DNA from 2 places in the Paenibacillus sp. FSL H3-0469 genome. Region 2 is predicted to be linked to the other one. Evidence: riboswitches for the same ligand, from Rfam matches in the RefSeq annotation. Region 2 holds a riboswitch; the other holds the start of a gene.
What was found. A riboswitch is a leader RNA that binds a small molecule or an ion and turns the genes downstream of it on or off. The one in region 2 is predicted to bind S-adenosylmethionine.
Positions count from the first base shown of each region.

Region 1 (15,028 bases), 3.5 Mb from region 2:
AAGTTTGAGCTGGAGGAGCGGTAGCGACCGCCTGAAAGCTTTCCGTAGGAAAGCTAGCTTCGGAAGCATTAGCAGTCACCGGATTTTCACCGCTAATAGCGGTTTGAATCAAGAAATCTGGTGACAACAGCGGCTGGAAGCCAAAATTCACCGCAGTTACGACCCGCACCTTTTGGACTTCATTTCTAGCTATCTAAACATAAGGAGTTGAGGGAATTGACAATTCTGGGCTGGATTCTGATCATTGCTTTGTTCGCAATCGGGATGGCAGGGGCGGTATATCCGATCCTGCCGGGGGCGCTTGCGATTTACCTGGCATTCTTTGTATATGGCTGGTTCTTTTCCTTCGGCTCCTTCGGTCCCTGGTTCTGGATTGCCCAGACGCTGATCGTCGTGGTGCTGTTCATTGCCGACTATGTGGTCGGGGCCTGGGGCGTCAAGAAGTTCGGCGGCTCCCGCGCCTCCGTGATCGGCAGCACCATCGGTCTGATTATCGGCCCGTTTCTGATTCCGGCGTTCGGCCTGCTGATCGGCCCGTTCCTGGGTGCCTTCATCGGCGAGCTGATTGCCGGCGAGAAGGCCGGTAAAGCGGTGAAGGTCAGCTTCGGCGCTCTGCTCGGGCTGTTCAGCAGCACAGTCGTCAAGATTATTCTGCAGATTGTTATGATCGTCCTCTTCTTTATCTGGATCGGACGCTATTAAATTTATTGTGAAGAAGGCGAAACAGCTTGTCCACCAAGAAAGAATCCTTTGTCAAAGGCACGCTAATTCTGGCGGCAGCCGCACTGGTAGCCCGTGTCCTCGGGCTTGCCCAGCGGGTGCCGCTGGAGCATTTATTCAATGAAGTCGGTAACGCTGCGTTTACACAAGCCAACAATGTGTATCTGCTGCTGCTGCCTCTGGCGACAGCCGGTATTCCCAGCACGCTTAGTAAAATGGTGTCCGAGCGCTATGCGCTGAACCGTCCGCAGGAAGCACAGCAGGTGTATCGTGCGGCGCTGATTTTTGCGGCTGTGGTTGGTGTGATTATGAGCGTAGCGCTCTACATAGCTGCTCCTTATTACGCGGAATCCAGTAAGGTTCCCGAGAGCACACTGGCCATCCGGGCGATTGCCCCGGCGCTGCTGCTGTTCCCCGCAATCGCGATGATGCGCGGGTATTTCCAGGGCCGTAACAATATGATGGCCGGGGGCATCTCACAGATTGTCGAGCAGATTGCCCGGGTATCCACAGCTATTCTGCTTGCCTTTATTCTGCTGCGCCAGGGCTACAGCAACACCTGGATGGCCGCAGGCGCATCCTTCGGCAGTGTACTCGGCAGTATCGGCGCCTTCGGCGTGATGCTGTATTATGCGATGAAGCTGCGCCGCAGCGAGGAGAAGGTCGCTTTGTATGACTCGAATGAAGCCCGTATCCCGCTGCTTAAGATTTACAAGGATATTTTCAAGCTGTCCATACCGATTGTATTGTCTTCCGTTACGGTGCCTGTAGTGAACTTCATTGATACTACCTTTATTGTGCCGTTGCTTAGCGGGCAAATCGGCTTGAAGGAAGCTACGTGGACGCTGGGGATCTTCGGCAGCCGGGCACAGAGTGTGGCCGGAATTCCTCCGGTATTGTCGATCGCCCTAAGTGCATCGCTGATTCCGATTATATCTGCCGCCTTCGCCCGCAAAGATGAACAGCACCTGCAACGTCAGGTCACACTCGCCATGCGGGTCTCCATTCTTACAGGCACACCGGTTGTAGTCTCACTTGTTGTGGCTGCCTACTCGGTTAACGGCCTGCTGTTCAAATCGCTTGACGGCAGCGGTATTGTGGCGATGCTGACACTCGGTACTATTTTCCAGATAACGATGATGACTACGAACTCGATCCTGCTCGGAATGGGCAAATCCCGGATATCCATGTATTACGTGCTTGTGGGTATCCTCGTGAAGTTCGGCTCCAATTTCCTGTTCAGCCAGTGGTTTGGCATTTATGGCATTATCGGTTCTACGGCACTGTGCTTCATAGTGATTACAATGCTTAATCTGCGGATGCTCAAAAAAATCGTCCCCTTCACCATTCTCGGCAAACGCTGGGGAGGCTTCTCTATTGCGGTCCTGGCCTCGGCAGGTATCGGCTATGGCTTGAATGAAGCAGGTATATTGATGACGCAGCTTATGCCGGCCCGTCTGGCCTTCCTGATTACCTGTCTGGTGGTTGGAGCGGCAGTCGTAATTGTCTATTTGGTTCTCCTGATCATTCTGGGCGTACTCAGCAGCCAGGAGATTGCCGGTTATCCCCGTCCGCTGCGTAAGGTGCTGGGTCCTTTGATGAAACTGCAGCCTGCCCGTGTGCGTGCTGGTGAATAATGATATGACTATTGTCTTGATTTGTCATTATTGTTTGACTTATTCCGTACATTTTGATTCACTTAAAGAGCAAGCTTCGTGTGGAACTTTCTGATAGAAGGGAATGGTCAATTGATGGACAAAATCAGCTCCCCTGCCCAGTTCCAGGTGGCAATTCAGTCTTCGCGCCTGACGGTGGCAGTCTTCAAGGCAGATTGGTGTGTGGATTGCAAATTCATTGATCCGTTCATGCCGGATGTGGAACAAAAATATGCAGAGCGCCTTACCCTGGTCGAAGTGGATGTCGATGCCGTAGGCGATGTCAGCCAGGAACAGAATATACTGGGCATTCCAAGCTTTGTCGCGTATACCGATGGACGGGAACTGGTCCGGTTCGTGAACAAGCTCCGCAAGTCCCGGGAGGAAATCGAGAAGTTTCTTGATACGGCGCTGGACGTTTATCTCAGCATTCACAAGTAATTACGCAGCACCGCTTTCGCCCTATTTTGAGCAGAAGCGGTGCTTTTTTCTAATAAATATAAGAATTTATATGCTTCATACTCATTCCTATACAATACGGGTGATACTATTGACGACACTTCAATTAAAATGGCTCAGCTATCTGACCTGTCTCATTATGTTCATGGCACTGTTCGGCGGGGTTGTGGTGACGAAAACCGGCTCGGGACTGGAATGCGGGAATGAGTGGCCACTGTGCCACGGGAAGCTGATTCCGGCCTACACCATCGGCTCTCTGATTGAATATACCCACCGCTTGTTCAGCGGCCTGGCAGGCCTGTTATCACTGGCTTCCATGGTTGCCTTCTGGCGTTATGCCAGGCACCGCAAGGATCTGCTGGCCTGTGCCCTCCTGACCCTGATCTTCGTCATCGTTCAAGGCGGGATGGGAGCGCTTGCAGTAGTGAAGTCGCAGTCAGCTGCGGTCATGGCCCTGCATATGGGGTTCTCGCTGATCGCCTTCGCAGGTTCCCTGATGCTGGCGCTTGGGACCAGACGGACCTTCGCTCCAGGAGCGGAATTCAGCACAGGAAGTCCCAAAGTCCGCCCGGCCTTCCGCAACTTAACCTGGGTTACTGCAGTATATTCATATATCGTTGTCTACATTGGGGCCTACGTAAGCCACACCAGTTCCCAGGGCGGGTGCTCCGGCTGGCCGCTGTGTAACGGACAATGGATTCCGGAGATGAGCGGCGGAGTAGGGATCGTATTCGTCCACCGGATTGCGGCGGCGATTCTGTTCCTGCTTACGGCTATACTTGGGCATCTGGCCTTCTGGAAGTATAAGGAGCTGCCGGAGCTGAGGGCTCTGGGAGTAGCAGCAGTCCTGTTATGCCTGATGCAGGTATTCAGCGGAGCGGCTGTAGTATACACACTGAATAATGAAAGATTGTACATATTTGCTGCAATGTCTCATATTGTGCTGATCTCCGGACTCTTCGGGGTTCTGTGTTACATGAGTGTAAGAGTCTGGCAGTTAAGCGGAGCTGGCAGGGGCAGCAAGTAATAAGCATACGGCAACGGTGGACGGGATAAGCATAAGGTCCTGTTTGAGGAGGAACGCTATAGTGCGATACAGTAATTTACGACAATGGATCGAGCAGCTCCGCAGGGATAAGGATCTGGCAGTGATAGATACACCTGTTGATCCTTATCTGGAGCTTGCCGAAATTCACCGCCGGGTGGTGGAGGAGGAAGGCCCGGCACTGCTGTTCACGAACGTGCAAGGAACACCGTTCCCGGTCGCTACGAATCTGTTCGGGACAGTCCGGCGCGTCAACAAGGCCTTTGGGACAAGACCGGAGCAGCTGCTTAAGTCGCTGACAACGGCGATGGAGCAGCTGATTCCGCCTTCAGCCGCCGGCTTATGGCGGGAGAGGACGGTGCTGCTTGAGCTGCTGAGGGCAGGAACCAAGAACATACCGCAAGGAGAGGCTCCGGTGCTCGGTGTCTGCAGCAGCAGTGATCCGCTGAAGGAGCTGCCCCGGATCACAGCCTGGCCTAAGGATGGCGGGGCATTCCTCACGCTCCCTCTGGTCTATACGGAGAATATCACCAACCCCAAGGATCATAACCTCGGAATGTACCGGATTCAGATGTATGATGATAGCACCACAGGCATTCACTGGCAGATTCACAAGGGTGGCGGCTTCCATCATTCGCAGGCAGAGCATCTCGGCGAGACCCTGCCGGTGTCTGTCTTCATCGGCGGGCCTCCGGCCCTGATTGCTGCGGCAGTGGCTCCAGTCCCGGAATGGATTCCGGAGCTGCTGCTTGCGTCGCTGATGCTGGGCGGCAAGCTTCCTATGGTGCAGGACCCCTTGGGCGGTCACCGGATTCCGGCAGAGGCCGAATTCTCCATCCGGGGACGCGTGTCTCCGCTGGAGCGGAGAGCAGAAGGACCGTATGGCAGCCAGTCCGGCTACTATTCCATGCAGCATGATTTCCCGGTTATGCATGTTCAGCGGATGTGGCACCGCAAGGATGCTATCTACCCGGCGACCATCACCGGCAAGCCGCGCCAGGAGGATTATTATCTGAAGGATTATTTGCAGCGGCTGCTCGCTCCAGCCTATCCTCTGCTGATCCCTTCGGTCAAAGCGCTATGGTCCTATTCCGAATCCGGTTCGCATTCATTGACCTCAGCGGTCGTGAGGGAGAGTTATCCGCGTGAGTATATGGTGTCAGCGTTTCGTATCTTAGGGGAGGGCCAGCTCTCCTTAACCAAATTCCTGCTGCTGACTAATGTTCAGGTGGAGCTTACCGATTTCCCCAAGCTGCTGGAAACGGTACTTGAGCGCTTCAACCCGCACACGGATCTGACGATCTTTGCCAATACCTCCATGGATACGCTGGATTATACCGGACGCAAGCTGAACCATGGCAGTAAGGCGGTGATGGCGGGCATCGGAAGCCCGGTCCGTCAGCTGCCAAGGACTTATACAGAGGGCCAGCTTCCATCAATCACCGCCGCTGTGCCTTATTGCGGAGGATGTTTAGCCGTTTCCGGTGCATCCTATGAAGAGGACCCGGAGTTGCCGGAGCGGCTGGTGGCTGCCTTCAAGGAGAGGGAGACCGCCTGGCCGCTGATTGTGCTGGTCGATCAGGCGGAAGAGGCGGTAAGCACGCAGACCTCATTCCTGTGGTCTGTATTCACCCGCTTCAATCCGGCGGATGATATTTATTCGGCGGCCGGGGTACACCGGGGCAGTGTCAGCTATACGCTGCCGATCATTGTAGATGCCCGGATGAAGCCGGGATACCCGGAGGAGCTGGCTCCGAGCGAGGATATTGCGAAGCGGGTAGCGCGCAACTGGAACCATTATTTTCCTTTAGCGTAGAAGTGAACTTTAAGGAGGGTCAAAGATGCTGCGGACATTACTGGGAGAGCCGCCCCGCGTGAACAGCGGTGTGCTGGCTGAAGCTATGGAGTCCATGGCGAAGGCTGCCTCCATGCTGCGCAAGGAGATGGCGGCACATGAAGACCATGACCATGAATACCGCAAGCTGGAAATCTGGACACGGGGCCTGATCTCCTCTCTGGATGAGCTGGAGCAGAGCTGGTTCGCAGCCGCCTTTTTCCGGAAGTCAGTGATTGCCGGTTATATGGATGATATGTCGTCCACCGAGCAGGGGGAGTACGCCAGATATGTGTATTTCTACAAGGATGGCTTCATCCGTGTCTTCTCACTGCTGGACAAGCTGGGTACGGTGCTGAATAATCTGTACAATCTCAATACAGGCAAGGTGAAGACGCATTTCTCCTATTTTACGGTGCTGAGGCAATTTCAGCTGCTGCACCCGCATCATCCGCTTGCGGACGAACTGGAGCGGATCAGGAATTCCTACCGGGAGCCGGTGGAGAATCTGCGCAAGCGGCGTAATGCCGAGATCCATTACATGAACGCGGAGATGACCGATGATCTCTGGCAGCGCCACCAGGGGCTGCATGACAAAATCCGTCTGGAGGATCTGGACAGCCATCTGGAGGATTTGAAGCAGAGTCTGGAAATGGTATGCCAAGCCCTGGCCGCAGCATACAGGTACGGGAATGAACAATGGCACAAGAATAAAGCGGCCCCCGGCCTGAAATCCGGACATGAACGTACGTAAAAACTTACCTTTGACAAAAAACTCGAAACTGAACTATACTTAAGCATACATTAGCTTCTGACAGGATACGGAATATATAACCTCATACTATTATCTTATCGAGAGCGGCGGAGGGATAGGCCCGATGAAGCCCGGCAACCGGTTTGAATACAGCGAAGCGCTGCATCCAAATGTCATGGTGCTAATTCCTACAATGCCGCCGGTTTCGGGGTATTTGGCAGATGAGAAGGCATTGTCATTATACACACAGGGCCTCTTGCGATCTGCATGGATCGTAAGGGGTCTTTTTATTGCAATGATGGAAGCTAGAACAGAAGGGGGACGCAGCGGTTGATAGAATTGAAGGATATAACCAAGGTGTATGGCAAAGGCAGTAAGCAGGCAACTGCACTCTCTGCGCTGAGCCTGTCGATTAAGAAGGGGGAAATCTTCGGGGTGATCGGTCACTCCGGGGCCGGTAAAAGCACGCTGATCCGCTGCATTAATCTGCTGGAGCGCCCGACTGCGGGCGAGGTGTGGGTGGACGGTGTCGAACTGACAGCGCTCAGCCAGGGACAGCTGCAGGAGCAGCGGCGCAAGATCGGGATGATTTTTCAGCATTTCAATCTGCTCTCATCGGCAACAGTCTATGATAATATCGCCTTTCCGCTGCGGCTGATCGGAGCCGGAAGGAACGAGATTGAACAAAAGGTTAAAGATCTGCTCGCTCTGGTCGGGCTGGAGGAGCACTGGAATAAGTACCCGGCTCAGCTGTCCGGCGGACAGAAGCAGCGTGTCGGAATCGCCCGGGCGCTGGCGAGTGATCCGGACGTTCTGTTATGCGATGAGGCGACCTCGGCGCTTGATCCGCAGACGACTGACTCCATTCTGCGCCTGCTGATGGATATCAACAGCAAATTCCATCTGACCATCGTGCTGATTACCCATGAGATGCATGTGATTCAGAGCATCTGCGACCGCGTTGCCGTGATCCATGGCGGCGGTATTGTGGAGCAGGGGGAAGTGGCCGAGGTCTTTCTGAAGCCGAAGCATGAGGTCACCAAGGAATTCATCCGCAGTGAGACCCAGTCGGACGGACCGCTCCGGCAAGCGATTGATGCTGTGCACTCAGGCTTCACGAAGTCGGTCAAAATCACTTTTCTCGGGCAAAAGACTTACGGGTCCACGCTCTCCCAGGTGGTTCAAGGAACCGGGGTCCACTTCGCCATTCTCCATGGCACCATCTCTACGATTAAGGATGTTCCTTACGGGCAGCTGATTGTACGGTTCGAAGGACTTGCTGATGCGGTTGAAGCCACGCTCACGGAGTTAGTAGCGCAGGGTCTTGATGTGGAGGTGATTTCGTAATGGGCGGATTGGATTTTAGCACAATCAATTGGGAAGAGATGCTGGAAGCTACGATTGCTACACTCAAAATGATCGCAATTTCAGGAATATTCACAATAATCCTTGGTTTACCGCTCGGAATTGTGTTATATTTATGGGGCAAGTCAAATAACGTTATTATCAGGGTTGTTTACTCGGTATTATCCTTTATTGTGAATATCCTAAGGTCGGTCCCTTTTATCATCCTGATGGTTGCCCTGATTCCATTAAGCAAGACGATTATGGGAACCTCGATAGGTGTGCTTGGAACGATCCCGGCACTGGTGATCGGCGCGGCGCCCTTCTTTGCCAGACTAGTGGAGACGGCACTGCGGGAGGTTGACCGGGGAATCATTGAAGCGGCGCAGGGCATGGGAGCGTCCACCGGGCAGATCGTTATGCGCGTGCTGCTTCCGGAGGCTCGTCCGGGTCTGCTGGCCGGAGTAACAATTACTGTAGTGACCCTTGTCTCGTATACCGCGATGTCCGGCATGATCGGCGGCGGTGGTCTGGGTGACCTGGCCATCCGCTACGGATATTACCGTTATGAGAAGGAAGTTATGATTATCTCGGTAGCACTGATGGTCATTCTGGTGCAGCTGCTGCAAATGGCTGGCGACCGGCTGGTAAGACATTTTACACGGAAATAAGGTACGTCCACATATAGCCTTATTCAATAAAACATATGGATTAGAGGGGGATTTACAGATGAAAAAAGTACTGCTTACATTATTCAGCCTGACCTTGGTATTGGTACTTGCCGCTTGCGGAAACAACAAGGCGAATAACGCCGCGAATTCTGCTGCGACAACGGCACCTACGGAAGCCGCTGGTGCAGAAGCGACTACAGAGCCTGCGGCAGAACCGGTAACTCTAGTGATTGGTGCCTCTGCTGTACCGCATGCGGAAATCCTCAAAGCGATTGCCCCGCAGCTTGAAGCCCAAGGCATTAAGCTGGAGATCAAAGAATTCTCGGATTATATCCTGCCGAATACACAGCTTGCCGAGAAGCAGCTCGATGCGAACTTCTTCCAGCACAAGCCTTACCTGGATGATCAGAACACCAAGAACGGCACAGATCTCGTAGCTGTAACCGCTGTTCATGTAGAGCCATTTGGCGCCTATTCCAAGAAAATCAAATCGATAGACGAATTGGCAGAGGGTGCAAAGGTTGCGATTCCGAATGATGCAACGAACGGAGGCCGCGCCTTGATTCTGCTGGCGAAGAACGGTCTGATCAAGCTGAAGGATGACACCAATATTGCCTCTACCAAAGCGGATATCACTGAGAACACCAAGAAGCTGGATATCATTGAGCTGGATGCAGCCATGCTGCCCCGTCAGCTGGATGAAGTAGACCTGGCGCTGATCAACACTAACTTTGCCCTGGATGCCAAGCTGTCTCCTACGAAGGATGCGTTGTTCATTGAAGGCGGAGATTCCCCGTATGCCAACCTGCTGGTAGCCCGTCCTGACAACAAGGATTCGGATGCCATTCAGAAGCTGGCGGCAGCGCTGACTTCCCCGGAAGCGAAGGCATTCATCGAAAAGCAATACGACGGAGCGATTATTCCAGCATTCTAAGCTTAAGCTTAGGTAAGCTGAATAATCCTAATGAGACCAGAAGCAGCCCGGTAGCCAGAAATGGCTGGCGGAGCGGCTTCTGGTTTTTTGCACAGCCAGGTGGTTGATCCTTCAGACGAAATCCTCTATAATAAAAAAAATCCCGGCCTCTTAGCGGAGGCCGGGATGGTTTATGAAACGGGATTAGAATACCTGAACGACTTCTTCCACGCCTTCTACTTCTTCAATCAGGGCGCGTTCGATCCCGGCTTTTAGCGTGATCGTGGAGCTTGGGCAACTGCCGCATGCACCCATAAGCTTCAGCTTAACGATGCCGTCTTCAACATCAATCAGTTCCACGTCACCGCCATCGCGCTGCAGGAACGGACGAAGTTTATCAAGGACTTCCAGTACTTCATCGTACATGGTTGCGCTTTGTACATTCTCACTCATTTCTCAATCACTCCTTTCGTATGTTTATTATAGTACAAAAAGTTAAAAAATAAAATGGTTAAGGCAGAATAGGGAGATCATCATGAGACCAATTATAGAATTCTGTGCCAGCAACATCGGCCACGGTACTGAACCGCTCAAGCTTAAGCTGGAACAAAACCCTGAATATGATGTAGTGGAGTACGGCTGTCTGAACAACTGCGGAGAGTGTTATCTCCAGCCGTTCGCCATGGTGGACGGGGAGATCATTGAGGCCGATTCCCCTGCTGCTCTGGAAGAGGCCATAGAAGCCGCCATAAAAGAGGCAGAAGCCTGGGACAACCTGGAGATTGACTAAACCGCCTGGGTTCAAGCCGGGCTTCATCAGCCGAAATGGCGTTTAGACATCCACAGCACGCCGCTCTTCAGCAGGCGAGGAACCCGGCCCATGACAGAGCGGCGGCCCATCAGGCCGAAGCCGGCATTTTTGCCGAGTGAACCGAGGGTTCCCTTCAGCTTAATCTTATGCAGCTTCGGGGTTTCTCCCCGCCATAGCGCCTGCATAATCTGGCCCACCTGCTCGCCCTGGGCACCTGCCGCCTGTGCACTGGGGGCGAAGGGCAGGCTGGCACAGTCCCCGATCACATAGACCTCCGGGTATTCAGCTATATTGTAATACTCCCCCACAATGAGCCTGCCTCCGCGGTCCTTCGGAAGCTCAAGCTGCTGTACGACCTTCACCGGCTGAATGCCGGCAGTCCATACCGTAACATCCGCCGGAATAGCCTGGGTGCCATTGAAGATGGCATCCTTTTCGACATGAGAGACCGACACTCCGCCAATCGTCTCCACCTGATGCTCACTGAACCATTCCTCAACATACCTGGACAGCTTGGCCGGAAAAGAAGATAAAATACGTTCTCCCCGGTCCATCAGCGAGATATTCAGATCCGGCCGGCTCTCCCGCAGCTCCGAGGCAATCTCTACGCCGCTGAGTCCCCCGCCGACAATGTTGACGGTTCCATAAGGCTTCACATCGTTCAGCCTGCGGTAAGTTTCGCGGGTTCCGGCGAAGCTCTGAATACTGCAGGTGTATTCCTCAGCTCCAGGAATGTTATGGTAATTATCCGTACAGCCCAGGGCAATCGCGAGGATATCATAGGCTACCGGCTCCCCGGAATCGAGCAGGACCAGCCTGCTCTCCAGATCAATGGAACCCACCTGCCCGTAACGAACGGTCAGGCGGGGGTGTACCGGGAATTGAATCCGCAGATGGTAATCGGTGACGGTGCCTGCGGCCAGTGCATAATATTCGGTCTTGATCCCCTGATACGGCATCCGGTCCACCAGAATGATTTCCACATCAGAAGGGAGATGATGATCCAGCAGCTGCTGAATGAGGGCAAGACCGCCGTAGCCGCCGCCCAGGACAAGTAAGGTTCTCATGCGAACTGATCTTCCTTTCGGGTACGTAATGGACAAGGCCGTTCTGCGTTCACTGGCTGAGGTAAGCTTGTTCTGTTCTTATTCGTATACCTTGATCTCGTTATAGAAGGTATCCCGTTCTACAGGAATCCGTCCCGCACCCTTCACGAGCCAGATCAGCTCATCGCGGGTCAGCCCTTCCGGTGTCAGCGCGCCGGCAGCATGGCTGATTCGTTCCTTCAGGATCGTTCCGTGCACATCGGAAGCGCCGAAGTTCAGGGCAACCTGGGTCAGCTGGGGTCCGATATTAATGAAGTAAGCCTTGATATGATCGAAATTGTCCAGCATCAGGCGGCTGACCGCAATGGTCTTCAGATCCTCATTCGCGGAGTTGCGGCGCATAATGCCGGCATTCTTATTCTTGGGCTGCATGGACAGCGGAATGAATACCATGAAGCCGCCGGTCTCGTCCTGCAGGTCACGAATTTGCAGCATATGGCGGATGCGGTCCTCACGGGACTCAATCGACCCGTACAGCATCGTGGTATGGGTCTTCATGCCAAGGTGATGGGCGGTGCGGTGCACCTCGAGATATTCCTCGACATTGGCTTTATCGACGCGCATTTTTTTGCGGTAATGGTCAGACAGAATCTCTGCCCCTCCTCCGGTAAGGGTCTTCAGTCCGGCAGCGCGCAGCTGCTCCAGCACCTCACGGATACTGAGTCCGCTGATACGGGTGAAGAAATCGATCTCTGCCGCTGTATAGGCCTTGAGAGTCACCTCGGGGAAATGCTCGTTCAGGGCCCGCAGCGAATCAACGTAGTACTGGAAGGGCACATTATCATTATGGCCGCCTACAATATGGAACTCACGCACGCCGGGATGAATATGCTGCTTCACATACTCCACCATCTCCTGGCCGGAGAGGGTGTAGGCCCCTTCCTCGCCTTCATCCTTGCGGAAATTGCAGAAGGCACAGCGGGATTCGCAGACATTGGTGAAATATAGACTCATGTTCTCGATAAAATAGACTTTATTCCCGTTCTTTCGCAGATTGACCTCATTGGCCAGCTGTCCGATCGTTAAGAGATCGTTACTCTCATATAAATAAACGCCATCTTCCAAATTCAATCGTTCTCCGCCGCGAACCTTCTCAATGATGTTCGCCATCCGGGCATCCGTGTGGGGTGTAATTAGGGTAGACATATAAGTTCCTCCTGAAGGTTGGCGAGGCGGTTGCATCGCATAATCGTGTACCTGAGAATATCCGGCAACAGCCGGCATTATAAATAGAGGTTAACTGCAACCCCCGTGACAATTTTTCGAATTTTTTTGAAAATACTCTTGGTTATCGCTTTTCTTATTATAAACCTCTACTTGAGGGGGAGCAACCGCCAGAAACCGTAGGACTTCCGGTATAAATTGCATATCAGCGGAGAGTTTGCGACTTGAGGGCAGAAGAATAGTGGAGTATACTGATTTCAAGAGCCAATGAAAATGATATACATCATACTCATTCTTTTCCCGCGCAAGGCTTTGATTTCATTACACACAGCCAGAAGGCTGCTTGATTCCAATACAGTGAATTCTAAGGAGGTTGTAATTATGATTAGCATAAGTGAGACAGCGGCAGGCCAATTGAAGGCTATGCTTGCGGAGCAGGAAGTGCCGGATATGTTTCTCCGTCTGGGCGTCACCGCCGGGGGCTGCAGCGGATTCTCGTACGCAATGGGCTTCGACGATACCGAGAGTGAGCAGGACGTCTACATGGACGTTGAAGGTCTGAAGGTAGTCGTCAGCAAAGACGACATCCGTTACTTGAACGGCCTTACGATCGACTTCGAGGAATCCGGCATGACCGGCGGCTTCACCATCAACAACCCCAACGCCAGCGCTACGTGTGGCTGCGGTTCCTCATTCCGCACGAAGGAAGAGGCGGGGAATCCGGCGGCGGAGCCTTGCTAAGCCTGCAAATGCTGAATGACTGATAAAGTAAGCGTGGATTGCGGATTTCAAAACCTCTTAATTTGTATGGTGCAAACTGTACTTATTAGGAGGTTTTTTATGTTGACTCAAACCATTATATGTTAAAATATGGTGATGAAATAATTAATGGATCTGCGAGGAGGGTAACAATGATACGAATGCCATTTGAACGCCCAACAGAGCATTATGATGAACGAATTATTGATATCGATCAAGACATTTGCTCTTTGATCAAGAAGAGAAAGGAAGTCTCGGATAATAATCCAGGATTTCCTCCGCTTGAGTATATTTCTAAATGGTCAGAGACCTTCGAACTCTATGAAGATTTCCTGAACTCATTATTCGCAAGTATGATGAATGAAAAACAATTTAAACCCATGATCGAACCAGCCGGTTTTAGACAATACATCGCAATTCTGAAGTCAGCCGTGATAGGTGACCGGTTCTATACTCTAACTTCTATGAAGCAATACACCAATGCAAGTGTATTAACACTTAATATAGATTGGGACAATAAGCAGGATATTGACTCCAAATCTCATCAGCATAGCCATTACGAACTAGATATTAATGACCAATATGATTGCCGAATGATTAATGGTGGGAGCAGATCTGATCATGCAGCTTATAAATACGTGATTTCTCCGCCATTACCTGATGAGATTTCGGGAATTCAATTTAGGTTCAAAGAATACAGTTTCCCTTTCAAGAATAGTGAGGCAAGTGATGAGATAGTATTTGAACTTTAGTAAGGTGAATAGCCCTTCACACCTAATAGGTGGTGGAGGGTTATTTTTTGTGAAAATACGACTTTAATTGTCAAATTAGTGTCGAATGTTGATTCCCCTATAAAACATACTTGACTAGTGGGGATAATGGGATTATAGTATGAAAAAAGCTTGATGGCACAGAGAGATTTTCAACCGAAGCTTTCATAATATCTTGGATATCTCTCATCTTTAATAAATGGATACAATTATACAGTTAGCCGGGCGACCCGCAAATGAATAGCGAGGAGCAATGAAATCTATGGAAATGCGTTCACGAAGATTGTCGAAGGATAATACCTACTATGCACTTAAGCAAAAAATAATAGATAGCGAGCTGGAGCCGGATCAGGCGGTTAACGAAGAAAGCCTGGCGGCACTGCTCGGGGTCAGCCGGACTCCGCTACGGGAAGCGATTCAGCGGCTGGAGAATGAGGATTTCCTGGTGCGCCAGCCCAACGGCAGGCTGCGGGTAGCCCCTTTAACGATTAAGGAGGTCGAGGAGATCTTCCAGATCCGCAGCATGCTTGAAGGTCATATCGCCAGAAGCGCCGCCAGAAACGCTACTATCAAGGATATTCAGCAGTTAACGCTCATTCTGGAGAAGCTGAAGCAATCCTTCCAGATGGGGGATCAGCAGGATGTTGTATCCTATGGCTTCGAATTCCATGATTACTTGTGGGAGATCAGCGCGCTGAAGACTTTTGAGAAGGTGCTGAACCAGTTAAGAGACCGTTCCCTCCGGTATTGCCGTTATGTCTCGCTACATGGGGACTGGAATACGCAGGCGGATGAGGAGCATCTTGTGATTCTGCAGAGAATCATAGCCAGGGATGAAGAGGGGGCGGAGCGGGCAATGCGGGAGCATATCCTAAGCAGCCTTGCGACTGCACTGGAGCGGATCAGAGGAATTGAGCATACGTAATGAAGGGGGAAGAACAAGCCTATGAGACCACAGCATGAGACGGAAGAAGCACTGGCAGCCCGGCTAACCGGAGTGCGGAGGAACCTGCACCGCGAGCC
Region 1 is NZ_CP150302.1:3,098,187-3,113,214, reverse strand. Features, by position in the region: gene NSS83_RS13470 (DUF456 family protein) at 217-702, shown strand; gene NSS83_RS13465 (polysaccharide biosynthesis protein) at 729-2,357, shown strand; gene NSS83_RS13460 (thioredoxin family protein) at 2,472-2,816, shown strand; gene NSS83_RS13455 (COX15/CtaA family protein) at 2,926-3,861, shown strand; gene NSS83_RS13450 (UbiD family decarboxylase) at 3,923-5,695, shown strand; gene NSS83_RS13445 (Cthe_2314 family HEPN domain-containing protein) at 5,721-6,467, shown strand; SAM riboswitch class I at 6,560-6,695, shown strand; gene NSS83_RS13440 (methionine ABC transporter ATP-binding protein) at 6,798-7,814, shown strand; gene NSS83_RS13435 (methionine ABC transporter permease) at 7,814-8,482, shown strand; gene NSS83_RS13430 (MetQ/NlpA family ABC transporter substrate-binding protein) at 8,541-9,416, shown strand; gene NSS83_RS13425 (NifU family protein) at 9,600-9,848, opposite strand; gene NSS83_RS13420 (YuzB family protein) at 9,931-10,185, shown strand; gene NSS83_RS13415 (NAD(P)/FAD-dependent oxidoreductase) at 10,212-11,273, opposite strand; gene mqnE (aminofutalosine synthase MqnE) at 11,352-12,458, opposite strand; gene NSS83_RS13405 (iron-sulfur cluster assembly accessory protein) at 12,858-13,217, shown strand; gene NSS83_RS13400 (hypothetical protein) at 13,388-13,987, shown strand; gene NSS83_RS13395 (GntR family transcriptional regulator) at 14,268-14,930, shown strand; gene NSS83_RS13390 (amidohydrolase) at 14,952-15,028, shown strand, end outside.
Region 1: another riboswitch for S-adenosylmethionine. It lies ahead of NSS83_RS13440 (methionine ABC transporter ATP-binding protein); the one in region 2 lies ahead of metA (homoserine O-succinyltransferase).

Region 2 (15,028 bases):
TTAGTCTACAGGAAGAATGCGGCAGAGAACAGCGGCGTAAGAAGGAACTGTATCTCAGTCTCCAGACCGAGGCAGCTGGAATATTAAGTTAAATTATTACCATATAAAATAACCCCATAAAGTGGGGCTTTAGCGTAGGTGATGACTCAGATACTTCACGGGGACCCCAAAACATAAAAATCTATTAAAAAAAGCTGTCCTCCAGCCCGTAATCCGGACATGGCAGGACAGCTTGTTGCTTCAGGAGCTTACCGGGAACCCAGCATTACTGCTGCGGTTTCTGAGCCGGTTTGGTCATGGAGTTGCTGCTTTGCTTAGTCGCACCGTCATTTTCAACAGCGAACTCTGCATTGTATTTTTCATTTGGTGTTTTGAAATTTTCCTGTACCTTTGGTTTCTTGGAATTAGCCACGAGAATCACCTCCCTATTGTATCGGAAGAAGCAAGTATTTGCCCCAGTCGATATTATGGGAAGCAGTCCGCTGTATTATGCATGCTCACGTGAAAATAAATTCAAACTCCCGGATTGTCCAGCCTAAGCATCCGCTAAATCGCTTCTTCCAGCAAATATTGCGGAACCGCATTATAAGTCTGGATAGCATGGCCAAGGCTCTTCAGCATACTTTCCGTGCATTTACCGTCGCCGCGCTTGATCACTTGAACCACGACCGACTTCTTGCCCCATTCCTTGTAGACCTGCTTGGTGGTGCTGAAGTAGAGATCGATCTTGCGCCCTTTGATTGCCGATCCGGTATCGGCCACAATTCCATATCCGTAACCCGGTATATATAAAATACTTCCCAGCGGCAGCACCTTCGGGTCCGCTGCAATCGTGGATACCGCATTCTTGTCCCGCCGTACCTTAACTCCTGAATACGTAATCCCGTATTCCGGATGCTTCGCGGTCTTGCCGGTGGATTCGTATCCGGCTGTATAGCCGGTCGCCATTACTTTCAGCGAGGTGATAATCTGCTCTGGAGCCGGAGCGGCTACTGGAACCGAGCCGGGTGCTTTGACAGCATTCTTAGGCTTAGCTGCCTGTACCTCTGGCTTAGCAGCCTTGTCTGCGGCATCCGGCTGTACGGCTCTAGAGGAGCCTCCAAGACGGGATGCTGAGCCGGCCTGCTGACGATCAACGGGTGACTGCTTCTGTATGCTGCTTCCATGCTGCCCTGCAGTGTCTTCCATCCCTCTCGCCTGAACCGACTTGCGCGCGTAATCCGGGAAGATCCCGGCAGCGGTCAGCATAAGGACGATCGTGACGAAAAGACACCAAAACCTCTGGTATAAGCCCATTTTGTTCATTAGTTAAACCCTCCCCATAGTACGAGGGTTTCCCGATTCACAAAACTTTATACATGACACCGCACCATAGCGGTCTCACGAGGCTTATAACAGAGGTTCAGTAATCAGACTGAATTAAATTACACGTCCGGCAATTTCCTGTGCAAGCGAATCAATAGCTTCCTCCAGCGCCCGGGCACCAATATCCCCTTCACCGCGTTTGCGGATCGACACGCTGCCCGCATTCATCTCGTTCTCACCGACCACGAACATGTACGGCAGCTTCTCGAGCTGAGCTTCACGGATCTTGTAGCCCATCTTCTCATTGCGTAAATCCACTTCCGCACGGATGCCGCTCTTCAGCAGCTTCGCTTCCACTTCCTTCGCATATTCGTCGAAGGCTGACGATACCGGGATAATCTTCACCTGCTGCGGGGACAGCCAGAGCGGCAGTGAACCGGCAAAGTTCTCAAGCAGGAAGGCTACGAACCGTTCCATAGTTCCCAGAATCCCGCGGTGCAGGACAACCGGACGGTGCTTCTGGCCGTCGTCGCCAACATATTCCAGCTCAAAGCGTTCCGGCAGCAGGAAGTCAATCTGTACGGTCGAGAGTGTCTCTTCTTTGCCTAGTACAGTCTTAATCTGCACATCGAGCTTCGGACCATAGAAGGCCGCTTCGCCTTCGGCTTCGTAGAACGGCAGACCGGCTTCTTCGACTACCTCACGCAGCATACGCTGTGCAGTCTCCCACATCTCGTCGTTGGCATAATATTTCTCAGTATCCTTAGGATCACGGTAGGACAGGCGGAACCGGTAATCTTCAATCCCGAAGTCGCTGTATACCTGCTTAATCAATTCCAGTACGCGGATGAACTCGCTCTTGATCTGGTCCAGTCGGCAGAAGATATGTGAGTCATTCAGTGTCATGGAACGCACGCGGTGCAGACCAGTCAAGGCTCCCGACATTTCATAACGGTGCTGAATCCCAAGCTCGGCAATACGGATCGGCAGATCGCGGTAGCTGTGCATCGAGCTCTTGTAGATCATCATGTGGTGAGGGCAGTTCATCGGGCGCAGCACGAACTCTTCATTATCGATAGTCATCTTAGGGAACATATCTTCCTGATAGTGCTCCCAGTGTCCGGAAGTCTTGTACAACTCTACATTCCCCAGTACCGGAGTGTAGACATGCTGGTATCCGAGGCTTGCTTCCAGATCGACAATGTAACGCTCCAGAATACTGCGCAGCTTCGCGCCCTTAGGCAGCCAGATCGGCAGGCCTTGTCCAACTAACTGGTTGAAGGTGAAAATCTCCAGCTCCTTGCCCAGCTTCCGGTGGTCGCGCTTCTTCGCTTCCTCCAGCAGACGCAGATGCTCATCCAGCTGTGCCTTCTTGATCCAGGCTGTGCCGTACACACGCTGCAGCATCTTATTCTTGCTGTCTCCGCGCCAGTAAGCCCCGGCCACATTCATCAGCTTGAATACCTTAATCTTGGCAGTAGACGGCAAATGCGGGCCACGGCAAAGATCGAAGAATTCGCCCTGCTCATAGATCGTGATGACACTGTCTTCCGGCAGAGCTTCAATCAGCTCCAGCTTGTAAGGATCACCCAGCTCGCCGAAGCGCTCCAGCGCTTCTCCCCGGCTGACCTCATGGCGGACAATCGGCAGATTCTCCGAGACGATGCGGTCCATTTCCTTCTCGATCTTCAGCAGATCCTCGGGATTGAGCGGATGCTCCAGATCCATATCATAATAGAAGCCGTCTTCAATCACAGGACCGACTCCAAGCTTCACTTCTTTGGTGCCGAACAGGCGTCTTACCGCCTGCGCCATCAGGTGAGCTGTACTGTGACGCATCACTTCAAGACCTTCCGGCGAATCAAGCGTTACGATCTCTACCAGATCGCCTTCCTGCAGCGGTGTTGACAGGTCTACGACAATCCCGTTGAGCTTGCCTGCTGCGGCATTCTTGCGCAGTCCGCTGCTGATAGAGGCGGCTACATCATCAATGCTGCTGCCGTCTGCGTATTCCCGGACCGATCCGTCCGGAAGCTTAATATTTACTGACATGATTACTTCCTCCTAAGGTTTGTTGGACTATACTTCCTTGAACTCTTCACACACTCACTTCGCAAGCCTAAGCTTACAAGTGGCTATCCCCCATAGCTTCTGCACACAAAAAACACCCGTCCCGCAAAGGGACGAGTGATTGCACCCGTGATTCCACCCAAATTCGATCCATCCTGGCAGCTGCCGCATACACTTCAGCTTCACTGCAGAATATAATCCTTCGTTAGCATAGGGATAACGGCCATGAACCGGCGGTTCTTACTATCCGTTGAGGTTCCGGAGTACGGAAGCCGTCAGGAGTTCATAACCGCAGCTACAAAGGGGTAAACCAACAGCCGGTACCGGAGGAAGTTGCAGCCTGAGGCTTCCTCTCTCTGAAACGGTCCAAAGCAAGCGGTTCATATCTTCGTCAACGCTGATAACATGAATTAAGGCAATTATAAATCTCAGCTTATCTTCCGTCAAGCGCAAAACGGCTGCCCGGCCTCAGGGCAGAAAAAGGCCCGAGCTATTTCAGCTCGGGCCTTCTCTCTGACTTTATGAAGCTTTGTTCTCCAGCATACGGAAGATGATCACCGCAGCCTGGGCACGGTTAGCCATACTCTTCGGTGCGAACTGCTTGGCATCCACACCGTTAACGATACCAATCTGAGTCAGCTGTGCCACTGCCTGCTGGGCGTAAGGGGCAATCTTGGCCTTATCCGTGAATTTGTTCAACGTTGCAGCGTCAACCGGCTGCAGCTGACCCTTAAGGGCATTCGCGATCATAATCGCCATTTCCTCACGGGTAATCTCACGGCCCGGCTCGAATTTACCATTGCCGGAGCCTTTTACAAGACCTGCATTCACCGCCGCAGCAATCGTATCGGAGTACCAGACTCCCTGCTTCACGTCGCTGAATTTCGCAGGTGAAGCTGAATTGCTCAGTTCGAGTGAACGAACCAGCATGGTTACGAATTCTGCGCGGGTTACACTCTTCATTGGCGCAAAGTTCGTGCCGTCCATCCCTTTGATAATGCCTTTGGCTGCCAATGCATTAATGGCATCTGCGGCCCAGGATACCTTACCCAGATCCTTGAAGGCTACAACAGGTACAGCCGGGCTTGGCGTTGGAGCTGCCGTTGCGGCTGGTGTTGCCGAAGGAGCCGGACTTGGAGTGGCCGAAGGCGAAGCCGTTGGCTTAGGTGTTGCAGTTGTAACCGGTCCAGGGTTACCTGGGTTCGGGTTCGGATTAGAGCTAGGACTAGGGCTCGGAGTAACCGTTCCAGGGTCTTTCTCCACATTGGTGATCCGGCCTTCAATGGCAGCGGTGATGGCACCGCCTTTGAAAGTGTTGACGATATAATCATAGAATACATCCAGGTCGATCGGTCCGGCCAGCGAGGAGCTTGCCTCAGTCAATACCTTATAATTGTCGCCGCCCGCAGCCATGAAGTTATTGACTACAGCCGTGTAGCTCTTCGACATTTCAATAGGTGTTCCGTCTGTCTTCGTCAGGTTAGCCACACGTTCTGCAACCGGCAGGTACATGTTCGCTGTATATTTCAGACCTGAGATTTGCAGGGTCTTCGTGTCTGCGGTGCCGTCAGCTTTAACTGCCCATTGCTGCTGCAGCAGAGTCTTGATCTGCTGTCCGGTCAGCGTCAGCTTCACCAGCGTGTTGCCGAATGGCTGAATCTTCGCCAGATCCCCGAATGCTACATTGCCCTTCGGAAGATCCGCACGGATACCGCCCGGGTTCATGAAGGCGAAGTCAGCAGGAAGAGTAGAACCGTCTTTGAAATCAGCGCTGCGCATCGCATCTGCAATCAGGTTACCCAGCGCTGATTCCTTAGTGTAAGCATCTGTACGGGTTACTGTACCGTCAGTAGTTCCTACAGGCTGAGTCAGCTCAGGGTGAAGATTCAAATAGTGGTCTACCAATGCCTTAGTTTCAGCATCCGGTGCGATTTTACTCTGAACTGTGTTCGTTACAGTAGCCGTTTTACTCTTCACTGTACCCGTAACTCCGTCAATCACCAGCTTGATGTCTTCAAAAGCCGTTCCGTAAGAGTAAGCCTGAACGATCAGCTTACCGTTAACCGTATCATTGGCATAGCCATGATTGTCTCCGGCTACGATAACATCAACCGGGGAATCCGCCGGCAGCGCATTGGCCAGATCCACAGCTTCACCGGTGGATACATTCTTTTTGGTGACTGGATCAACCTTGGTAGTAGCCGGATCATGGGCCAGCACGATGATCGTATTGACGCCCTTGCTCTTCAGCTCGGCCGCATATTTCTCAATCGCCGCGACCTCTTCCTCGGCACTCAGGAATTTCACACCGGCTGTACCGGCTGGCGATACTTTGCTTGGCGTTGCTTTGGTCACAACTCCGATGAAGCCGATCTTCACGCCGCCAACTTCTTTTACTACATAAGGGGTGATAATAGGTTTACCAGTAGTGCTGTCTACTGCATTAGCATTGATATAATCGAAATCTGCGCCACTATGAACAACTTTCTCGTTCTTAGGGTCCTTACCGCCATAGATTTGAGCCTTCATAGCCTCAACACCTTGGTCAAACTCATGGTTCCCCAGGGTGCCGACGTCGAACTTCATGAGATTCATCCATTCCATCGTAGGCTTGTCGCGTTCCAGTGAAGATACCGGAGCGGATGCACCCACAGAGTCGCCGTTGTGGAACAGCAGTGAATTCTCATATTTGGCACGGGCTTCCTTCAAATATGCAGCAAGTGTTGCCGCTGTGCCTACTGCTTCCCCGTTCACCACCGAGGTAGTGTCCAGTTGGCCGTGGAAGTCATTAATGCCCAGCAGATGGACTTCAACATCTCCCGTTGGGGTTGGAGCGGATTTTTTCAGGTCAAGGTTGTAGATTTCAAATTTATTGACATCTTGAATTCCCGTAGCAGTAATGTTGGCAGGAGCGACTTCTGCTGCTCTAGGTGAAGACGGGAATGTTACAGTAACATTGCCTTCAATAGGTGCAATCGACCAGTTGTTGTCTGCGGTAGGATCGACTGTTCCCGCTTCCTTGATGTAATCCATCAATACCTGGCGGTTCTCCATCTGAGAATCAATAATCATGTTAGCGCCTTTGACGCCCGGGAAGTTCCCCCCGCCGCTTGCACGGTAGTTGTTGGTAACAACCACGAATTTCTGTTCCGGATCTAGTGGCTTGTCGCCATAAGTGATGGAAGTGACCCGGCTGGAGGACTCATCGTTTATGCTGCCATCCGGTTTGTACTTCGCATTGCGGGTGACATCAAGGGTATATTGAATACCGTCAATCACATCGAAATTGTACACAGCAAATGCTGAATTCAAAAGCGGTTGAGGCGTGGAGATGGATGGCTTGATGCGGTTAAACGCTCCTGCACTCATCTCTACCCATTCTTTGACGGTCGAACCTTTAACTACAATCGCCTTCAGCGTGTTGTCGTACAGATATAGATCGCTTGCACTGGCAATCGTAAGGTCGCCTTTCTTAATATCTGTATACTCATCAGGGCCGTTGCGTCCAGCCTTGAACGGTGCACCGACGCTCAGGATCGGCAGGTTTCTATAACCGGCCAGATTTTCGTTCGTATGAATCAAATTAGATACATACTGCTGCTGGGCATAGGTTACGATCTGGACTGTCGGATCATCCTGCACCATAGCAAAATAGCTGTTCATCGGCGCAGATGTTACACCAAGCGGCTGATTCACGTAATCAATCGTAGCTTGATGTGCCGTTCCTGCAAGATCTTCAATAGCGGTGTCAACGGCTGCGCCAGCAATAGAGCGCGTAGAAGCCTTGGAGGCTGTTTTGTCTACTGTCCACTTGCCGCTGCTATTCTGGGCGATTTTCAGATCAATAAGACCCAGGTAACCCCCGCCATAGCCAGCTTGAACTGCCGGAGTTCCATTAATGTGTCCGTTGGCATTATCTACCTTGGCTACATCATTATCATAAGGTTTATTGGTGGACGGATCTTTGAAGGAAGCATCCAGCTTGCTGTCATCCCCGTTCGTCGGGAATACCTTGTGGGTATGCGAGAAGGTAATGGCATCAATGCCCTCAACCTTGCTCAGCAGGTTAATGACATTCTCTGCATTTTCACCAGAGGCAGCCGCATCGAACCCCGAATGCGTCATGGCGACGATAACATCGACACCTTTACCCTTCATTTCTGGAACAAACTTCTTCGCCGTTTCCACAATATCCTTAGCAGTTACCCTGCCCTCCAGGTTTACCTTGTCCCACTCCATAATCTGCGGAGTAACCAGACCCAGGAGGCCGACTTTAATTGTAACGGTGTTGTTCTTGCTGTCCTTCACTTCTTTATCGATGATTTTATAAGGAGTGAATGTATTTTCACCATCGGATACATTATAAATATTTGCATTGATATAAGGGAATTTCGCACCCGTAGACTCTTTATAAGTTACACTGCTCACATTGCCTTTAACGGTCCGGTCCAGATAATCCAATCCATAATTGAATTCATGATTGCCGAAGGTTGCTGCATCATAACCCATGAGGTTCATAGCTGCGATTATCGGATGAATCTGGTCTTCGCTTTCCCTGAAATCAGACACTTGGGCCATATACGTTCCCAGCGGTGTTCCTTGAATTAAATCGCCGTTATCCAGCAAAAGGTTGTATTTCCCCTCTGCTTCACTGCGCGCAGTCTTTACTAAGGTTGAAGTACGGTCCAGACCTACAGTCGCGGAGGCGGCACCCTTGAAATAGTCCCATCCATATACGTTCGTATGAACATCAGTGGTGCTCATCAAGCGTAAATTAATGGTTCCCGGATTTGTTATCACCGGAGAAGCCTCAGCCTTTCCTGCCTCCAGCACAGGAACATTGAATACTCCGCCCAGCATCTGTGCTGCCAGAACTGTGGTAGCCAATAAAGAAGCTATCGGCTTGTTCCATCTTCTCTCTCCCATAAATCTAATTTCCTCCCTGTGATTGCTATATTATTCTACCACTGTCCGAAAAATTGTATCATAGCCCTACCTATGAATCTATCAAAATGCATTAACTCTTATAAATTGTTGTGTAAAATCTCACATTAATTCATCGTTTTTTGTAAAAAATAACGATATCATTTTACAATTAAGTGAAGAATTAAGTGAACAAAGCGTAAAAAAGCCTATTCAATTGGTCTCCGCCTGTTGAACAAGTTAAATAGGAAATAAAAACAGATTACTTACTCTTTTATAAATAGATTTTTACAATATCATAGGATTTATAGGGGGAGTTGAAATGACTATACAAAAACCTGTACGTGGTATATTTCTCGACCTTGGCTGGACGATTTTCCGCCCTGCATCAGGTGATTGGAGGATAACATTAAAAGCGTTGGAATACATAAATCCACAAATTCTAGGGTCAATACCACAAGAACAATTGAATACGGCAATTTCAAAAGCAAATGAGCACCTCAAAAATGAAGTTTACAAAACTGAAGATGAGGAGCTTGAAAGGTATACAAATTATTATAAAACACTGGCTGAATGGTTACCTGAAATTCACCTTACTAACGAACACGCTGAAATCATTGCATATGATAGAGTGTACAATGATGCTAATTATGTTTTTTTAGATCATACAAATCAAACCATTGAAGTCCTGAGCGCAAAGTATAGGATTGGAGTTATTTCAGATACCGACCCGTCGGTCAAAAGAGTTCTTAAAAATGCCGGTATGTATAATTATTTTGATAATATGACACTTAGTTTTGAACTTGGAGAAAGCAAACCTAATCCCGGCATGTTCAGCCATGCACTTGATGCGATGCATTTGCCGGCAACTGAAACAGTATTTATCGATGATTATGAACAGAACTTAGAGGGTGCAGCAGCACTGGGTATCCAAGCAGTATTAGTCCTATCAAGACCGAATTCTCAAGCAAGCACAAAATATCTAAACATCAAAAAGCTAGCCGATTTATTATCCTATTTATAAAAATGGAACAAGCATTGCAGTTGAGCAACAAAAATAACGGAGTAAAAACTACAATTTGTAGTTTAACTCCGTTATTTTTGTTTTCTTTATTTCATTCTAATTCTGCATTATAAAATCATTGTCAATCTTCGCATTCGCATCCTCGAACGTGCGCAGAATATCATAACGCGTGTTGCGCTGCGCTGGGATCTTGCCAGCTTCGCGGATGAGCTGCGTGATCGATTCGATGTTGACCTTGTAGGTCGCGCCTGCCGAGGAGACTACGTTCTCCTCGATCATCGTGCTGCCAAAGTCATTGCAGCCGTATTGCAGGGAGAGCTTGCCTACTTCAGGACCCATCGTAACCCAGGAGGACTGGAAGTTCTTGATATTGTCCAGTACCAGGCGGCTGATGGCTACGGTCTTGAGGTACTCCTCCGGGGTCTGGCGGTCCAGCTTCAGATTCGTATTATCCGGCTGGAAGGTCCAGGAGATGAACGCCAGGAAGCCTTCGGAATCATATTTGTTCGCAATGCATTCGTCCTGGGCTTCACGGACACGCAGCAGATGCAGCGCCCGTTCTTCCATACTCTCGCCCAGACCGATCACCATCGTGGCTGTTGTATTCATGCCGATCCGGTGTGCGGTCTGCATGACGTCCATCCACTCGCGCCAGGAGCCCTTGAGGCGGCTGATCTTGCGGCGGGTACGGTCATCGAGAATCTCAGCACCGCCGCCGGGCAGGGAATCAAGGCCTGCGGCATGAATCTCACGCATGACCTGTTCCAGCGGCAGGCCAGAGACCTCAACCATTTTCATAATTTCCGCAGGTGAGAAGGAATGCATTGTAATCTCCGGGAAGCGCTGCTTGATGCCGCGCAGAATATCCGTATAGTAGCTGAACGGCAGATTCGGATTCGTGCCGCCCTGCATCAGAATTTCGGTTCCGTTGACGCTCATGGTCTCCGCAATCTTCTGATAGATTGTCTCATCAGGAAGCACATAGCCTTCCTCCGAACCGGGTCTGCGGTAAAAGGCGCAGAAGCGGCAGTATACATCACATACATTGGTGTAGTTAATGTTGCGGCCGATGACAAATGTTGTCACTGGCTCCGGGTGCCAGCGCTTCATAATAACATCTGCGGCAGCACCCATTTTCTCAATTTCATTGCTCTCGAACAATGTGACCGTATCTTCCAACTGAAGACGTTCACCCTTCAGTGCCTTATCCAGTATAAGATCGACTGCACTCACTGTTGACGGCCTCCTCTTCATCTATGAAGTCTATGAGATAAATACAATTTGAAATAAAAATAGTCCGTTCTCCCATCGTATCACAATCGGCTGTTCTTGAAAAATGTTTCGCTGCGCAGGACCGGTAATTGACCTTGTCCCAGGCAAAATTAAACAGCAGCACCCGAAGGCACTGCTGCTTGTACGTTCTGCGAATCCCGCAGGCCGGGCCAGGTCCGGGGCGCATCGTCTTATTCCAGCTCGCTCCGGGCAGCCTCCAGAGCCTGCCCCAGATCAGCAATCAGATCATCTACATGCTCTATGCCGACTGAGAAGCGCAGCAGCCGGTCATCCACGCCTACAGCATCGCGGATTTCAGCCGGAATATCGGCATGAGTCTGTATCGCCGGATAGGTCATCAGCGATTCAACGCCGCCCAGACTCTCGGCGAAGGCGATTAGCTTGATATGGCGGAGCAGCGGCTCCACATAGCCGGCCTCTTTTACCTTGAAGGAGAAGATCCCGGTGTTGCCGGAGGACTGGCGGTTCTGAATAGCATAGCCCGGATGGTCCGGCAGGCCCGGGTGGAAGACCTCGGCAATCGCCGGATGCTCCTGCAGATAACGGGCGATGGACAATGCGTTGCTCTCATGCCGCTCCATGCGCAGGGCGAGGGTCTTCATGCCCTTCATCAGCTGGTAGCTGTCATTCGGTGCCAGAACCGCTCCCAGCGAGTTATGCAGGACGGCCATTTCAGCCGACAATTCTGCGCCCTTGGTCACAATCAGCCCAGCCAGCACATCGTTATGCCCGCCCAGATACTTAGTCGCACTGTGAACCACGATATCTGCTCCAAGCTCCAGCGGGCGCTGGAAGAACGGAGTCAGCAGCGTATTATCTACAATCGTGAGCAGCCCGTGACGGCGGGCCCAGGTACATACGGCTTCGACATCCGTAATCATCATCAGCGGATTGGTCGGCGTCTCAATGAATACGGCTTTTGTCCCCGGCTGGCGGGCCGCTTCCAGTCCATCCAGATCGTTCGTATCTACATAGGAGGCACTGATGCCGTATTTGGAGAGAATCCGTTCCAGCAGCCGATAGGTTCCGCCGTACAGGTCGAGCGACACGATGAGATGGTCCCCTTGTCCAAACAAGGTGAACACCGTAGTCAGTGCAGCCATACCGGAAGCGCAGGCGAAGCCGGCATCCCCGGATTCCAGGGCTGCTGCCGCTTCTTCGAGTACAGAGCGGGTAGGATTTTTGGTGCGGATGTAGTCAAAGCCTGTGCTCTGCCCAAGTCTAGGGTGACGGAAAGCCGTCGCATGATAAATCGGGTAATTAATGGCCCCGGTGGCGGGGTCCTCCATCGAACCAATCTGTGCCAGTCTGCTCTCAATTCTCAGTTTCTCATCCATCTCCATTGCCTCCTGATTAATTACTTCTATTAAGAATAAGTTAACCTCTTAGATAAATGCCCCGATATCGTAAGGAGTCTCCTGGTATACATAGTAATTGAGCCAATTAGCGAATAATAAGTTCGCATGGGCGCGCCAGACTGCCGGCGGAGTACGCGTCGGATCATCCTTGGGATAATAGTGCTTCGGCAAGGCAACCTCCAGCCCTTTTGCGATATCCCGGTCATACTCCCATTTCAGCGAGAAGGGATCGTACTCCGAATGTCCGGTAACAAAAATCTGCTTCCCGTCATGCGTAGCCACCAGGTACACCCCGGCTTCCTCGGATTCTGCCAGAATCTGCAGCTCCGGGTTCCGCTCAATATCTTCACGGGAGACATCGGTATGGCGGGAATGCGGAACATGGAACACTTCATCGAAGCCGCGCAGCAGCTTGACATTATTATGGCTCATCGTATGCGGAAACACTCCGAAGCATTTGTCCGGCAGACTCACCTTGCGCACGCCGAAGTGATGATACAGCCCTGCCTGCGCCGCCCAACAGATGTGCATGGTCGAGGTAACATTTTGCTTGCTCCACTCAAAAATCACTTTCAGCTCTTCCCAGTAGTTGACATCCTCGAATTCCAGTTGTTCTACGGGAGCGCCCGTTACGATCAAGCCGTCGAACCGGCGGTGACTGATCTCATCAAAGGTTACGTAAAAGCTCTTCAAATGCTCAGCCGAAGTATTCTTCGATGTATGGGAGCTGGGATGCAGCAGAACAACATCCACCTGAAGCGGGGAATTCCCGATAAGGCGCAGCAGCTGGGTCTCAGTAGTTTCTTTGGTAGGCATCAGATTCAGGATGGCGATCCGCAGGGGACGGATATCCTGATGGAAGGCCTGGCTTTCATCCATTACAAAAATATTCTCACCGGATAACACTTCTTTGGCCGGCAGGCTGTCGGGAATTTTGATAGGCATTGCTGTTCACTCCTTAACTGAAATGGGGTTCCACTTGGTGGTTCAACCTGAGGCAGGGTAGCGAAAAAAGACCTTTCCCGGGCGAGAAAGGTCATATCATGCAGTCATATGCGCCCCTCTCATCTGCCAGAGAACTTCCGCCGGACGAATAACGCCCTGCAAAGCTTCCGCAAGAATTAGCACCGTGCGCTCACACGCCGGTTGCCGGGTTTCATCGGGCTAGTCCCTCCACCTGCTCTTGATAAGATTTAGCTGTATTCAGTTGAATAACCTTAAGCATCCGAAAGATGCTTTTTCTTAAATTTCACTTTAAATCATGAACCTCCTTTTCGTCAAGTCCATACAATGCTGAAGGGGCCTTATGACAGAAAACAATTTCTCTTGTAAGACCCATATCCCGGCGTTATACTAGACAAGTGTTTCAACCAAAATAAACGGCGAAAAGAAGAGGTGAGAGAACAATGGAAGGCGACCCGGGCTCGCGAATATGCGTGCAGAATGAACAACCACACAGGATTAACATCAGCTTGCCGGCGGCGGGAGCCCTTTTTCTTCATGCTCTCGGACCGTCTTTTGGCCTTCATCCATGATTGTACCACCGGCCAAGCTGATTTTTTCCGTGTGCTGAAATTAGCATACCCCTGGAGAAGACCAGGGACATAAGGAGTGAATCAGATGAAAATCCGGCTGGTAAATGCAGGGGTTTTTACGCCTGTTGACAACATTGAAGAAACTTTAACCGCCCCTGCTGAGGGGTTCTACTGGATTGATGCCGATGTGGAGGACCTTGTAGAGCTTCAGCCTATATACGGCCTGCATGATCTGGCTGTGGAAGACTGTCTAAGCGAAGAGGATCAGCGTCCGAAGCTGGAGATTTATGAGAGTCATTATTTCATCGTGGTGAACAGCATCCGGTTCGATGATGAGGAAATTTTCCTCCGTGCGCTCAACGTATTCCTTGGCAGACATTATATTATTACCGTTACGAAGCAGAAGATCCATGAGCTGCGTGTCCTGAAGCCCGTACTGTGGGAGCAGGAGGTCAGTACGCCTGACCGCTTCCTGTATCTGCTGATCGACCTCGTTGTCGACAACTTCTTCTCGGTCGGTGACCGGATTGAAGCGCGGATCGAGAAGCTGGAGGAAGACATCCTCATGCATACCAAGAAATCGCATCTGAGCGAAATCATTGGTCTGCGCAGTGAGATTCTCTGGCTGAAGAAGATGCTCGGCCCGCAGAAGGAAGTTATCAACACGCTCAACAAAAAGGATCTTCGCCTGATCGACGATCAGCTGCAGAAGTATTTCAGTGATATCTATGAGAATGCAGTCAAGATCTCTGAAACCTTCGAAACGTACCGCGATCTCATGGGCAACTTACGCGAAGCTTATCAGTCCAGTATTGCGAACCGCGCCAATGAAATCATGCGTGTGTTTACGGCAATTACCACCATATTCATGCCGCTGACCGTGATTACCGGGATCTACGGCATGAACTTTGACAATATCCCGGAGATCCACACCGAGTACGGCTACTATGGCGTTATTGCCGTCATGGTGACGCTAGGCTGCGGAATGCTCATTATCTTCCGTAAGAAGGAGTGGCTATGAAGCAGAGCGGACGAATACGAAGGACGAAGGCACCGTATACCCGGTTATTCCGGGACCCGGCGAGCCTTCGTCTTTTTGGTATGTCCCCCGTATGTAATGCGTCTGCGCTGCCCAGGAATGCGGGTCATCAGGACTGCAGATTGGGGCCGATGCAGGCCGTCAGTCTCAATCATTATTGAGGAGTGATACCCCTAACGCGGCCGGATGCTCCCGCCGGAAACGGATGCGGATCAGCCGCAGGCGTTCGTAATACAGATCGAGTCCGTCGGCAGGAACGAAAGGTTCGCCGTAAGCTTTGTAAAGGACAGGCTTCAGGAAGTTGTCGCCGATCAGTTCATAGGCTGTCCAAATATTGTTCTGTTCTTCGGGGCTCACTCCGCTCAGCTCCAGGGCAATAAGCTTCTCGGCCGAGTATCCGTCCTTCTCCAGTTCCTCTACCACTTCAAGCACTTCACGGCGGGACACTCCGCTAAGCACTCTGAGCTGCTCCATCCCTTGC
Region 2 is NZ_CP150302.1:6,643,076-6,658,103, reverse strand. Features, by position in the region: gene NSS83_RS28995 (hypothetical protein) at 266-412, opposite strand; gene NSS83_RS28990 (3D domain-containing protein) at 547-1,305, opposite strand; gene thrS (threonine--tRNA ligase) at 1,420-3,357, opposite strand; gene NSS83_RS28980 (bifunctional 2',3'-cyclic-nucleotide 2'-phosphodiesterase/3'-nucleotidase) at 3,895-8,301, opposite strand; gene NSS83_RS28975 (HAD-IA family hydrolase) at 8,621-9,322, shown strand; gene mqnC (cyclic dehypoxanthinyl futalosine synthase) at 9,419-10,555, opposite strand; gene NSS83_RS28965 (aminotransferase class I/II-fold pyridoxal phosphate-dependent enzyme) at 10,786-11,952, opposite strand; gene metA (homoserine O-succinyltransferase) at 12,001-12,918, opposite strand; SAM riboswitch class I at 13,035-13,166, opposite strand; gene corA (magnesium/cobalt transporter CorA) at 13,594-14,529, shown strand; gene NSS83_RS28950 (HRDC domain-containing protein) at 14,695-15,028, opposite strand, start outside.